4 regions of the Pantoea cypripedii genome follow, and region 4 is predicted to be linked to each of the others. Evidence: predicted binding sites of a transcription regulator. Region 4 holds the regulator's gene; each other region holds the start of a gene.
The links. The regulator PurR, encoded in region 4, represses purine synthesis genes. The targets are predictions, from matches to a motif close to CANGCAAACGTTTGCNTG.
Positions count from the first base shown of each region.

Region 1: the regulator PurR is predicted to act here: its motif matches at 1,487-1,504, upstream of gcvT (glycine cleavage system aminomethyltransferase GcvT).
Region 2: the regulator PurR is predicted to act here: its motif matches at 1,413-1,430, upstream of purL (phosphoribosylformylglycinamidine synthase).
Region 3: the regulator PurR is predicted to act here: its motif matches at 1,813-1,830, upstream of HA50_RS20760 (NCS2 family permease).

Region 1 covers NZ_MLJI01000001.1:3,471,476-3,474,615, forward strand. The annotation lists gene gcvH (glycine cleavage system protein GcvH) at 1-313, opposite strand, end outside; gene gcvT (glycine cleavage system aminomethyltransferase GcvT) at 335-1,432, opposite strand; gene ubiI (FAD-dependent 2-octaprenylphenol hydroxylase) at 1,897-3,099, opposite strand; gene ubiH (2-octaprenyl-6-methoxyphenyl hydroxylase) at 3,120-3,140, opposite strand, start outside.
Region 2 covers NZ_MLJI01000001.1:3,209,408-3,212,547, forward strand. The annotation lists gene purL (phosphoribosylformylglycinamidine synthase) at 1-1,324, opposite strand, end outside; gene mltF (membrane-bound lytic murein transglycosylase MltF) at 1,594-3,054, shown strand; gene tadA (tRNA adenosine(34) deaminase TadA) at 3,051-3,140, opposite strand, start outside.
Region 3 covers NZ_MLJI01000001.1:4,434,588-4,437,727, reverse strand. The annotation lists gene HA50_RS20765 (4'-phosphopantetheinyl transferase family protein) at 1-399, shown strand, start outside; gene HA50_RS20760 (NCS2 family permease) at 432-1,745, opposite strand; gene yieH (6-phosphogluconate phosphatase) at 1,886-2,545, shown strand; gene HA50_RS20750 (MFS transporter) at 2,588-3,140, opposite strand, start outside.
Region 4 covers NZ_MLJI01000001.1:1,884,939-1,888,078, forward strand. The annotation lists gene punR (DNA-binding transcriptional activator PunR) at 79-990, shown strand; gene purR (HTH-type transcriptional repressor PurR) at 987-2,012, opposite strand; gene cydH (cytochrome bd-I oxidase subunit CydH) at 2,298-2,387, shown strand; gene HA50_RS08805 (C40 family peptidase) at 2,443-3,140, opposite strand, start outside.

The DNA.
Region 1 (3,140 bases), 1.6 Mb from region 4:
TTTTGAACAACCAGCCATCGCTGTACGGATCGCTGTTGATCAGTTCCGGCGAACCTTCCAGTTCTTCGTTAATCTCAATGATTTCGCCGCTCAGCGGAGCATAGATGTCAGAAGCGGCTTTTACTGATTCTGCTACTGCACAATCTTCACCAGCTGCAACAACACGTCCCACTTCTGGCAGGTCAACAAACACCATGTCACCTAACAGTTCCTGGGCATGCTCGGTAATCCCGACGGTGAAAGTACCGTCGGCTTCTTTACGCACCCACTCGTGGCTATCTTTGTACTTCAATTCTTTTGGTACATTGCTCATCGCCAAATCTCCTGAAAAAAGTTACTGAGCGACCGGTTTACCGGCGCGAACAAAAATCGGTTTGGTGACCTTCACCGGCATTTCACGATTGCGGATTTCCACAATCGCCTGCTCGCCAATTCCCGCTGGCACGCGTGCCAGCGCAATGCTGTAACCCAGCGTTGGAGAGAAGGAACCACTGGTAATAATACCCTGCTGCGGCTGACCCTGTTCATCGGTGAAACGTACCGGCAAGCCGTTACGCAGCACCCCTTTTTCGGTCATGACCAGACCCACCAGTTTTTCTGTCCCTGCGGCACGCTGAGCTTCCAGCGCGGCACGGCCAATAAAATCACGGTCGGTCGGTTCCCAGACGATGGTCCAGCCCATGTTGGCCGCCAGCGGTGAGACGCCTTCATCCATCTCCTGGCCATACAAGTTCATCCCCGCTTCCAGACGCAACGTATCACGTGCACCCAGACCCGCCGGTTTGACACCTGCCGCCAGCAAACGCTGCCAGAAATCCGCAGCAGCGCCAGCAGGCAAGGCAATCTCGTAGCCCGCTTCGCCGGTATAACCGGTGGTAGCAATAAACAAATCTTCCGCCTGAACGCCGAAGAAGGGCTTCATGCCCGCCACAGCCTCGCGTTGTGCCGCGCTAAACAACGACTGTGCTTTTTGCTGGGCATTGGGTCCCTGTACCGCAATCAGCGCCAGATCGTCACGCTCGGTCAACGTCACCCCGTATTTCTTCGCGTGTTCACCAATCCATTGCAGATCTTTTTCACGCGTCGCGGAGTTCACCACCAGACGGAAAAAGTCCTCGGTCATAAAGTAAACAATCAAATCATCAATGACGCCACCGGAAGCGTTCAGCATGCCGGTGTAAAGCGCTTTGCCTGGCTGGGTCAGTTTGGCGACATCATTTGCCAGCAGATAACGCAGGAATTCGCGGGTGCTCGCCCCGCGCAGATCGACGATGGTCATGTGGGAAACGTCAAACATGCCGGCATCAGTACGTACCGCGTGGTGCTCATCCATTTGTGAGCCGTAATGCAGAGGCATCATCCAGCCGTGAAAGTCCACCATGCGGGCGCCGCTGGCCTGATGCTGTTCGAATAGAGGCGTTTGCTGAGTCATAACCATCCTGTAGAAAACAAGTGAGCGTGACGCGCCTGCGCAGCCGTGATGGCTGACGCAAACGTTCTCTTTGCGCTGACGTTACCACCGAACGCCCGAATTAACCATAAGGAAAACGAGGGCGAAACAAAGTCTGTCGTCTGCGAAGCGCCGCACAGAATGCAGGATAATCCACTGGCTTTATGTGATTAAACACGCACAAAATACAACAACATAACTTTTATGTAGCAAAATAATGGAATCCAACGCCATGAGCGGGCAAATAGCCCCAGCAAAAAACCTCTTTGACATGAGAAAATATAATGCGAATTCCAGCGTAAAATTAGAATAAATCAAACGAGGCGCAAAAAGAGGGCGCGCCTGCATCATGATGGTGCAAGCGGGGATTAATGGTGTCATTGAGCAGTGATCGTAACGGCGCGATAAAGCGCGCCGTTACGGAATTTGTGCAGATTTATAGAAGGTTAGCGCAGCCAGCCGGGGATATCATTCAGCCCCATAGCCTGCTTCAGCATCATCGGTTTGACCCCTGGCAGGGTATCCGCCAGTTTCAGGCCGACGTCACGCAGGAATTTTTTCGCTGGATTACTTCCGGCAAAAAGTTCACGGAAACCCTGCATACCCGCCAGCATCAACGCCGCGCTATGTTTGCGGCTGCGTTCATAACGTCGCAGATACAGGTGCTGCCCAATATCCTTGCCCTCGCTGTGCAGGCGGCGGATTTCACCGATCAGTTCGGCGGCATCCATAAAGCCGAGGTTAACCCCCTGCCCGGCCAGCGGATGGATGGTATGGGCCGCATCGCCCACCAGCGCCAGCCGATGTGCCGCAAAATTACGCGCATAGCGAGCCATCAGTGGGAAAGTTTTGCGCTCGCTCTCCACCTGGCACAAACCAAGGCGCATATCGAAAGCCACAGAAAGCTGCTGATTGAACAGCGCTTCCGGCATATCCTGCAAACGCGTGGCTTCCTGAGGAGACAGCGACCAGACAATCGAACTCAGATGCGGGTCCTGCATCGGCAAAAATGCCAGAATGCCGTCACCGTGGAACACCTGGCGCGCCACCGCATCGTGCGGCAGATCAGTGCGGATATTCGCCACCAGCGCGTGATGATCGTAATCCCAGAAAGTGATCGGGATATCGGCTTTGTCACGCAGCCAGGAGTTGGCACCATCGGCAGCAATCAACAGACGGGCGCTCATCATGCTGCCATCCTGCAGGGTGATAAAGGCTTCGTTGTCGCCAAAAGCCACCTGCTGCAACTGCGCCGGAGCCAGCAACGTAATATCGCTGCACTGGCTGGCGCGCTGCCACAATGCGCTATGAATCACTGGATTTTCAATGATATGGCCGAGGTGGGCTAAGCCCTGCTGCTCATCATCAAAACTGATGCTGCCAAAACTGTCCTGATCCCACACTTCCATGCCGTGATAAGCGCTGGCGCGCAATGCCAGAATCGTTGACCAGACATCGAGCTTTTGCAGCAAGCGTTCACTGGCTGCATTGATCGCCGATACGCGGATCGATGGCGCAGCTTGCGGATCAAATCGCGGCTCTGCCGCCTTCTCCAGCACCGCAACGCGCAATCCACTGCCTTGCAGCCCGCAGGCAACGGCCAGTCCGACCATGCCACCGCCAGCGATAGCCACATCAAAAGTTTGCATTGCTGCCCCTTAATTCATGCTTAACGTTTTACCCAGCCGAG
Region 2 (3,140 bases), 1.3 Mb from region 4:
GGCCACCCAACACGATCAGCTTCGCACCCACCACAATTTCGCCTTTCTGCACGTGGTCGGCACGGATGTTACCGATGCCGCCCGCCAGCATGATTGGCTTGTGGTAACCACGCAGTTCTTCACCGTTGTGGCTGTTTACGCGCTCTTCATAGGTACGGAAGTAGCCGTTCAGTGCCGGACGACCAAATTCGTTGTTGAACGCCGCGCCACCCAGTGGGCCTTCGGTCATGATATCCAGCGCGGTGACGATACGATCCGGCTTACCGAAGTCCTCTTCCCACGGCTGTTCAAAGCCAGGAATACGCAGGTTAGAAACCGAGAAGCCCACCAGACCCGCTTTGGGTTTGGCACCACGTCCGGTTGCGCCTTCGTCACGGATTTCACCACCGGAACCGGTCGCTGCACCTGGCCACGGAGAAATTGCCGTTGGGTGGTTATGCGTTTCCACTTTCATCAGGATATGCGCGGCTTCCTGATGGAAATCGTATTCGCCGTTTTCGGCATCGGCGTAGTAACGGCCAACTTCGGAACCTTCCATCACCGCCGCGTTGTCTTTATAGGCAGACAGCACGTAGTCGGGCGTTTGTTCGAAGGTGTTTTTGATCATTTTAAACAGCGACTTAGGCTGTTTTTCGCCGTCGATAATCCAGTCGGCGTTGAAAATTTTGTGACGGCAATGCTCGGAGTTCGCCTGGGCAAACATATAGAGTTCAATGTCGTTCGGGTTGCGACCAAGCCCAGTGAAGGCGTTCAGCAGGTAGTCGATTTCGTCATCGGCCAGTGCCAGACCCAGCGTGGTGTTAGCCAGTTCCAGTGCCTGACGGCCCCCACCCAGCACATCAACACTTTTCAGTGGCTGCGGCTCATGGTGAGCAAACAGTTGCTGCGCATCATTGAGATCGCCGTATACCGTTTCCATCATGCGGTCATGCAGCAGGCTGGCAAGCGTCTGCCACTGCGCTTCTGTCAGTTGTGGTGCCTGAACATAGAACGCCATACCGCGTTCCAGACGACGCACCTGCGGCAGGTCGCAGTTGTGGGCGATGTCGGTCGCTTTGGAGGACCAGGGTGAAATGGTGCCTGGGCGCGGCGTCACCAGCAACAGACGCCCTTGTGGCGCATGTTCGGCGAGAGACGGACCGTATTTCAGCAGGCGTTGCAGGCGGGCTTTTTCGTCCGCACTCAGCGGCGCACTGACATCGGCAAAATGGACGTACTCGGCGTAAATATCACTCACCGGCAGATGAGCGTCCTGAAAGCGGGTCAGCAGTTTGTTTACACGAAATGCCGACAGGGCGGGCGAACCACGCAGAATTTCCATCATTAAAGATCTCTCGTCTTCGAAGCGCCGGGCGACGCTTCATTGGGCGCAACAGGGAAAACGGGGCGTATTATAGAGAAACAGCACCGGTTACGAAACCGTTTGCGCAGAATTTATGGTCTACAGGATTTGCCTGAATTTTGCGCAAATCCTGCTATATAAGTTGCTCCGGCTCGCTTTGTTGCGCAAAATGCCCTTCGCTCTGGGAGTTCATACAAGATCAATACTGCCTTTTAAAGACAGAGGCCTTAGAGCCAGCGAGAGACAACTATTTGAAACGCCTGAAATTAAACTATCTGCTCATCGGTCTGATCACCGTGCTACTTGCGCTGGCACTGTGGCCGTCGATCCCCTGGTATGGGGGCGGCAAAGACGCGATATCGCAGATCAAATCACGGGGAGTACTGCGCATCAGTACCGTGAACTCCCCGCTGACGTACTACACCATCAATAATGCACCAGCCGGTATGGATTACGAGCTGGCAAAGCGCTTCGCCGATTATCTTGGCGTCAAACTCCAGGTAACGGTGCGCCCGAACCTCGGTGACCTGTTTGACGATCTTGATGATGGTAAGGCAGATTTGCTGGCTGCGGGCCTGATCTACAACAACGATCGCATTGCCCGTTATCAGACCGGACCGAGTTATTACTCGGTATCGCAACAGCTGGTGTATCGCATTGATAAGCCGCGGCCCAAAAACCTCGGTGATCTGAAAGGCCGCCTGATTGTGCAGTCCGGTTCCGCGTACCTGTCAACTTTACGTTCCGCCAAAGCCGATCACTATCCGGATCTTGACTGGTCAATCGCCACCGATCAGGGGCAAAAAGCGCTGCTGGAAGCGGTGGCGGATGGCAAACTGGACTACACCGTGGGGGATTCTGTCACCATTGGTCTGCTGCAACGCATCCATCCGCAGCTGGCAGTGGCCTTTGATATCACCGATGAAGAACCCGTTACCTGGTATCTGCCACATGATGAAGAAGATGACAGCCTGAATGCGGCGATGCTCGACTTCTATAGCCAGATGAGCGAAGAAGGCACCATCGCGCGGCTGGAGGAGAAGTATCTCGGCCATGTCGGCACCTTTGATTATGTCGATACCCGCACCTTCCTGCGCGCTATCGACAATACGCTGCCGGATATCAAGCCGTTATTCGAGAAGTATGCCGCCAGCATCGACTGGCGGCTGCTGGCGGCGATTTCTTACCAGGAGTCGCACTGGAATCCGCAGGCAACCTCACCCACCGGCGTGCGCGGTATGATGATGCTGACGCGTAATACCGCTGACAGCCTTGACGTGGCCGATCGTCTCGATCCAGAGCAAAGTATTCGTGGTGGCAGTGAATACCTGCAACGCATGGTGGACAAAGTCCCCGCGACCATTCCGGAAGATGAACGTATCTGGTTTGCACTGGCGGCCTATAACATGGGTTATGCCCACATGCTGGACGCCCGTAAGCTGACGGCCAAACAAGGCGGCAACCCCGATAGCTGGGCCGATGTGAAGCTACGTTTACCCATGCTGAGCCAGAAGCGTTACTACGCGCAGACCACTTACGGCTATGCTCGCGGTCATGAGGCGTATAACTACGTGGAAAACATCCGTAAGTATCAGATTAGTTTGGTGGGATATTTACAGGAGCAGGACAAACGGCTGGCGCAGCAGTCAGCCATGGAAGCGGAACTGGGCGCGGGCTATCCTGCTGTCGAACCGAAGATTGCGATGAATTAACCGGCGTCACGTTGCGCCTGGCGCAGCGCTTTTTTCTGCTCACGCCGCATACGAAAAAAATCACTCAGCATCGCGGCGCATTCTTC
Region 3 (3,140 bases), 2.5 Mb from region 4:
CAGGACCTCTCCTCCGGGGAGAAAGCCTGGATTAATGCGCAGCAGGATTTTATGGAAGCGCTGACGCAGATCTGGACGCTGCGCCAGAGCATTCTCAAACTCACTGGTGAAGCGGAAAGCGGTATTGATTCACTGCGACTCCATCCCGCCGCAGGGCGTCTGCGCTCCAGCGTGTTCCCGGATATTCAGGCCGTGTGCGATGCCGAACCGACGCTGGTTTGGTCGTGCGCGTTGTCACCCGGTACGGAACGACTTCGGTTGTGGGAAATTGATGGCGACTATCAATGGCAGCCGCTGCGCGATGTGGAGATGAGTAAACCGAATATCGGTCCACGCACCTTGCGTCTGACCAGTTTACCCAGCGAGCGCACCACACCGCAGGAAATGGGTCACCCATAACAAAACAGGCCGCTTATGCGGCCTGTTTAGTTTTAGTGGGCGTCAACAAACACGATTTTCAGTACAAACAGCAACGCAACCACCACCACGCACGGACTGATTTCCCGCCAGCGCCCCGTTCCCAGTTTCATCACGCAGTAAGCAATAAAGCCCAGCGCAATGCCTTCCGTAATCGAGAAACTGAACGGCATCATCACCGCAGTGACAAACGCCGGAACCGCTTCAGTAAGATCGTCCCAGCGCACGCGTGATAGCGATGCCGTCATCAGCACGCCGACGTAGATCAAAGCGCCCGCAGCCGCATAGGCGGGCACCATTGCCGCCAGCGGTGACAGAAACATCACCAGCAGGAACAGGATACCGGTGATCACCGCCATCAGTCCGGTGCGGCCACCAATCGCCACGCCCGAAGAACTTTCGATATAGGCGGTGACCGATGAGGTGCCAATCAGCGACCCGGCCACTGAGCTGATGCTGTCAACAAACAGCGCCTGCTTCATCCGTGGGAAGGTGCCTTTTTCATCGGTCAGCCCGGCTTTGTCGGTTACGCCAATCAACGTGCCGGAGGAGTCAAACAGGTTGACCAACATGAAGGAGAAAATTACCCCGGCCATCCCGATATTCAGCGCACCTTTGATATCGACCTGACCCACCACAGAGCCAACAGACGGCGGTGTTGCGAACACGCCGGTAAACTTCACATCGCCCAGCAGCAGGCCAATCACGGTAGTCACCACAATCGACACCAGCACCGCCGCATGGATATTACGTGAAGCCAGAATGGCGATGATAAAGAAGCCGAGCGCACCCAACAGCACGCTATGCGAGGTCAGGTTACCCACGGTGACCAGCGTGTCCGCATTCGGCACAATGATGCCCGCATTTTTCAGCCCCATCATGGCGATAAACAGCCCGATACCGGCCGTGATGCCCACGCGCAGGCTCAGCGGGATATTGGCGATCATCCAGTAACGCACGCGCAACAACGTGAGGATTAATAATCCCAGCGCGCCCCAGAAGATTGCCCCCATACCGATCTGCCACGAATACCCCATCGCGCCGACCACGACAAAGGCAAAGAAGGCATTCAGCCCCATCGCCGGTGCCAGTGCGACCGGCAGATTGGCCACCAGCCCCATCAGGATGCTGCCAAATGCGGCAATCAGACAGGTGGTGACAAACACCGCCTGGGTATTCATACCCGCGGCACCAAGAATCTGCGGGTTAACGAAGACGATGTACACCATCGTCAGAAAAGTGGTGAAACCGGCGATCACTTCCGTACGCACGGTAGTACCGTGTTCCTGCAACTTAAAAATGCGCTGCAACAGACCCTGCTTGTTCATAGCATTATCCTGCTGAAAAATTTAACGCGCGTATCCTATAGATTTTACCGGCCCAGCACACTGATTTTTCGCAAGCGTTTGCTCGACGCGCGCAGTGGGTTAGAGTGACAGCTAATTGTTTACCAAAAGGATGATGTGCGATGTCAGTTGAATGTATTTTTTTTGATTGTGACGGCACGCTGGTCGACAGCGAGGTGATCTGTACACAATCTTACGTCAACACCTTTGCCCGCTACGGTATCGAGCTATCGCTCCAGCAGATGTTCGAAAAATACAAAGGGGTAAAACTGTACGACATCATCCGTGATGTGGCAGCGGAACATCAGGCCGAACTCCCTATCGAGGAAGTGGAAACCGCCTACCGCGCCGAAGTGGCCCGGCTGTTTGACTTGCAGCTGGAGCCTATCGCCGGGGCCAAAGCGCTGGTGGAGCAGGTTAAAGTGCCGATGTGTGTGGTGTCGAATGGCACGGTAAAGAAAATGCAGCATTCCCTCGGGCTGACCGGCATGCTGCCGTACTTCGCTGAGCATCTTTACAGCGGTTATGACATCAATCACTGGAAACCCGATCCGGAACTGATGTACCACGCGGCGGAGCAAATGCAGGTGCCGATTGAGAAATGCATTCTGGTGGATGATTCGGAAGCGGGTGCCCGCGCCGGTATCGCCGCCGGTATTCCGGTGTTTTATTACTGCGCTGATGCGCATAACCCGGAGCTTGATCACCCGCTGGTGACCCGTTTTGATGATATGGCGCAGTTGCCAGCATTGTGGCAGGCGCGGGGTTGGGCGCTGGTGTAACGCCCTGTTACCCATCACGGCGCGAAAAATCGCGCCGTGGCATCAGCCAATCGCGCCCAGTGAATCCTCATTACCCTGCTTCTTCGGCAGCAAAAACAGCGTTGCCACAATATCCAGCAGATAAATCAGCGCCAGCAGCGTGATAGCCGCAGCGAATGATATTTTCGCCGCCAGTAAACCAATTACCAGCGGGCCAAAACCACCCACACCTCGTCCGAGGTTAAACAACACGTTCTGCGCCGTGGCGCGTGCCTGTGGCGGGAAAGTGTCGGAAATCAACGCACCATAGCCGCCAATCATGCCATTCACAAACATCCCCATCAGCGCGCCGGTAAACAGCATCACGGTGGGATCGCGCAGCTGAGCGTAGATAACCACCATCACTACCGCGCCAAATTGATACAACAGGAAGATTTTCCAGCGCGCGAAGCGGTCCGCCAGCACGCCAAACAGCCAGATACCGAACGTCATCCCCACCACGGTGACGGCGGTCCACAGGCCGGATTTGGTCAGACTGAAGCCGAAGCTGGAGGAGAGATAACTCGGCATCCAAATCATCAGGCCGTAATAACCAAAGTTCTGTACCGAGCAGAGG
Region 4 (3,140 bases):
GGAGTGTAAAAGGGTGCGGCAGGCTTTGTGAAACGCTAATATTTGCGAGGTGCTATCAAAAATTTTGCAGGCAAAATGATGTGGTCTGAATACGCGCTTGAAGTGGTGGATGCGGTGGCGCGCAGCGGCAGTTTTAGCGCTGCGGCGCAGGAGTTGCATCGCGTGCCTTCTGCCATCAGCTATACGGTACGTCAGCTGGAAACCTGGCTGGCCGTGCCTTTGTTTGAAAGGCAGCACCGGGAAGTGGTGCTGACGGCCGCGGGTGAGCATTTCGTGCGTGAAGGGCGGAGTGTTATCAAAAAAATGCTGGCAACCCGACGCCAGTGCCAGCAACTGGCTAACGGCTGGCGTGGGCAGTTGAGCATCGCGGTTGACTGTATCGTTAAACCGCAGCGTACCCGGCAACTGGTAAAGGATTTCTACCGCCATTTCCCGGATATGGAGCTGATTATCAGCTATGAAGTGTTCAACGGGGTCTGGGATGCGCTGGCTGATGGTCGGGTCGATGTGGCGATTGGGGCCACCCAGGCCATTCCGGTCGGTGGGCGTTTTGCCTTCCAGGATATGGGCGCGCTGAACTGGCGTTGCGTGGTCAGTCCCGAGCATCCCCTGACAAAAAGTGCCCAGCTGGATGAAGAAACCTTACGGGCGTGGCCTTCACTGGTGCTGGAGGATACATCGCGGGCGCTGCCGCGGCGTATGACCTGGACGCTGGATAACCAGCGGCGTCTGGTGGTACCGGAGTGGGAAACCGGGATGGATTGTCTGCGGGCAGGGTTGTGCGTAGGGATGGTGCCGGGCCATTTAGCCCGGCCACTGCTGGATAGCGGCGTGTTAACCGAACTGACGTTGCCTGCACCTTTCCCGGAGAGTCCCTGCTGCGTCAGCTGGTCGGAACAACGCGCCTCACCGGCATTAAGCTGGTTGCTGGACTATCTGGGCGATGCAGAGACGCTCAACCATGAGTGGTTGAGCGAAACGGTGGCTTAGCGACGATAGTCGCGGAACGGGCCGTCGGCGACGGAGCGGCGTTCAATCAATGTGGGCTGCACTTCGATGGTCTGCGGCTCTTCGCGCTTACTGGTGATGCGATCGAGCAGCATTTCCAGCGCTTTTTCTCCCAGCTGTGCTTTTGGCTGATGAACGGTTGTCAGAGCCGGGGTGAAATACCGGGCGTTGCGCACGTTGTCATAGCCAATCACCGAGATATCCTGTGGCACGCGCAGCCCCATTTCATCGGCGGCACAAATCGCGCCCATCGCCATGATATCGCCACCACAAAACACCGCCGTCGGACGTTGTTTCTGGTTGAGGATCTGCTGCATCGCCTGATAACCGGATTCCGGTTCGAAGTCGCCCTGCACAATCCACTCCGGGCGCACGGTAATACCGGCTTCATGCAACGCCTGCATAAAACCAGCATGACGACCACCGCCAGTGTTGCGCTCCATCTGGCCAGGGATGGCACCAATGTCGCGATGTCCACGTTCGATCAGGTAACGTCCGGCGAGATAGCCACCCTGGAAGGCGTTATCCTGCACGGTATCGGTGAAATCACCGCGAGACTCGCCCCAGTCCATCACCACCATCGGGATATTGCGGTTCTCTTCCAGCATGGTGAGCAGGTCGTCGGGATATTCGGAACACATCACCAATAAACCGTCGACGCGCTTTTGCGCCATCATCGAGAGATAAGCACGCTGCTTTTGCAGATCGTTATGCGCATTGCCGAGAATCAGCGTATAGCCACGGTCGAAACAGTGGTTTTCCACCGCTTCAATGATTTCCGCGAAATAGGGGGCTTCGCTGGAGGTGGCGAGCAATCCCAGCGTTTTGGTGTGGTTGACTTTCAGGCTACGCGCCACGGCGCTGGGCGAGTAGTGCAGCTCTTTGATCGCTTCCCATACGGCGTTACGCGTTTCTTCCGCGACAAAACGCGTTTTGTTGATGACATGCGAAACCGTGGTGGTGGAGACACCGGCGCGTTTCGCCACATCTTTAATTGTTGCCATGAAAATGGTACTCCCGGGCTTATCGCAACTTACTGATAAGTATATTGTTAAACGTTTGCGTCTGCTAATGGTTTTGCGCCCCAATTTTCGGGGCAAATGGCGAAGAAAAAGGCGTTAACTCGCAGTTAAAATCACTTTAACAGGCCACAAACACAGCGTGCGCAAAATCTGTTGCGCAACGAAAGGCGGCGATTCTAGCAAGCTGGCGCGGATAACACGAGATTTTTGCCGGGCGCTGTGCGAAAATTACATTAACCCTTCAATTAATGTGACTAAGGAGTTGTGATGAGTACAGACCTGAAACTGGCGCTGGGTACTACCGTTGGCGCGTTGTTAATGATCATCGTGTTCAGCTTCACCGCGATCCTTCATTAATAAAAAAAGCCGGACCTGAAATTTCAGTGTCCGGCTTTTTATTGCGCGGTGATGTTTAGCGAATGGTTTTCGGCGTCATCATGCGGCGTGCACCGACATAATGCTTCTGCCAGTAATCTTCACCTAATGCGCTAATCTGAATATCTTTACCGGTACGCGGTGACTGAATAAATTTGCCGTTGCCCAGGTAAACACCCACATGGTCAGCGGTACCGCGATGGTTAATGCGGAAGAACACCAAATCTCCCTTCTCCAGCATATCGCGTTTGATCGGCGCCGCATCACGCAGGTGATACATTTCGTTAGCGGTGCGCGGGAATTTGTATTTCACCAGATCTTTATAGGCATACCACACCAGACCACTGCAATCGAAACCGGTATGCGGTGAAGTACCGCCCCACTGGTAAGGTTTACCGATCTGACCCATTAATTTGTTCATCGCCGTTTCACGCGCCTTTTGATAGCGCTGACGGTGTGATTTGCTCATCCTGATAGTGGTGAGGTCGCTGGCGTCATCCTGCTCATCCAACACTTTCGCCACGCGCTGATGACCATATTTTTTGGTCGGCGACTTCAGCAGGGCTTTTCTGCGGGTGGTTTTGTGCAGCGCAGTTTCGGTTTTGGTGGGTTTCTTCAGTCTTAACTTATGAACACTGCTGGTAAGGCGTGATTTTTTGGTGCTGGTCTTGACCGGGCGTCGTTTACGGCGCTCATCTTCGCGTGCACTTTTTTTCTCTGCATTATGCAAACTGG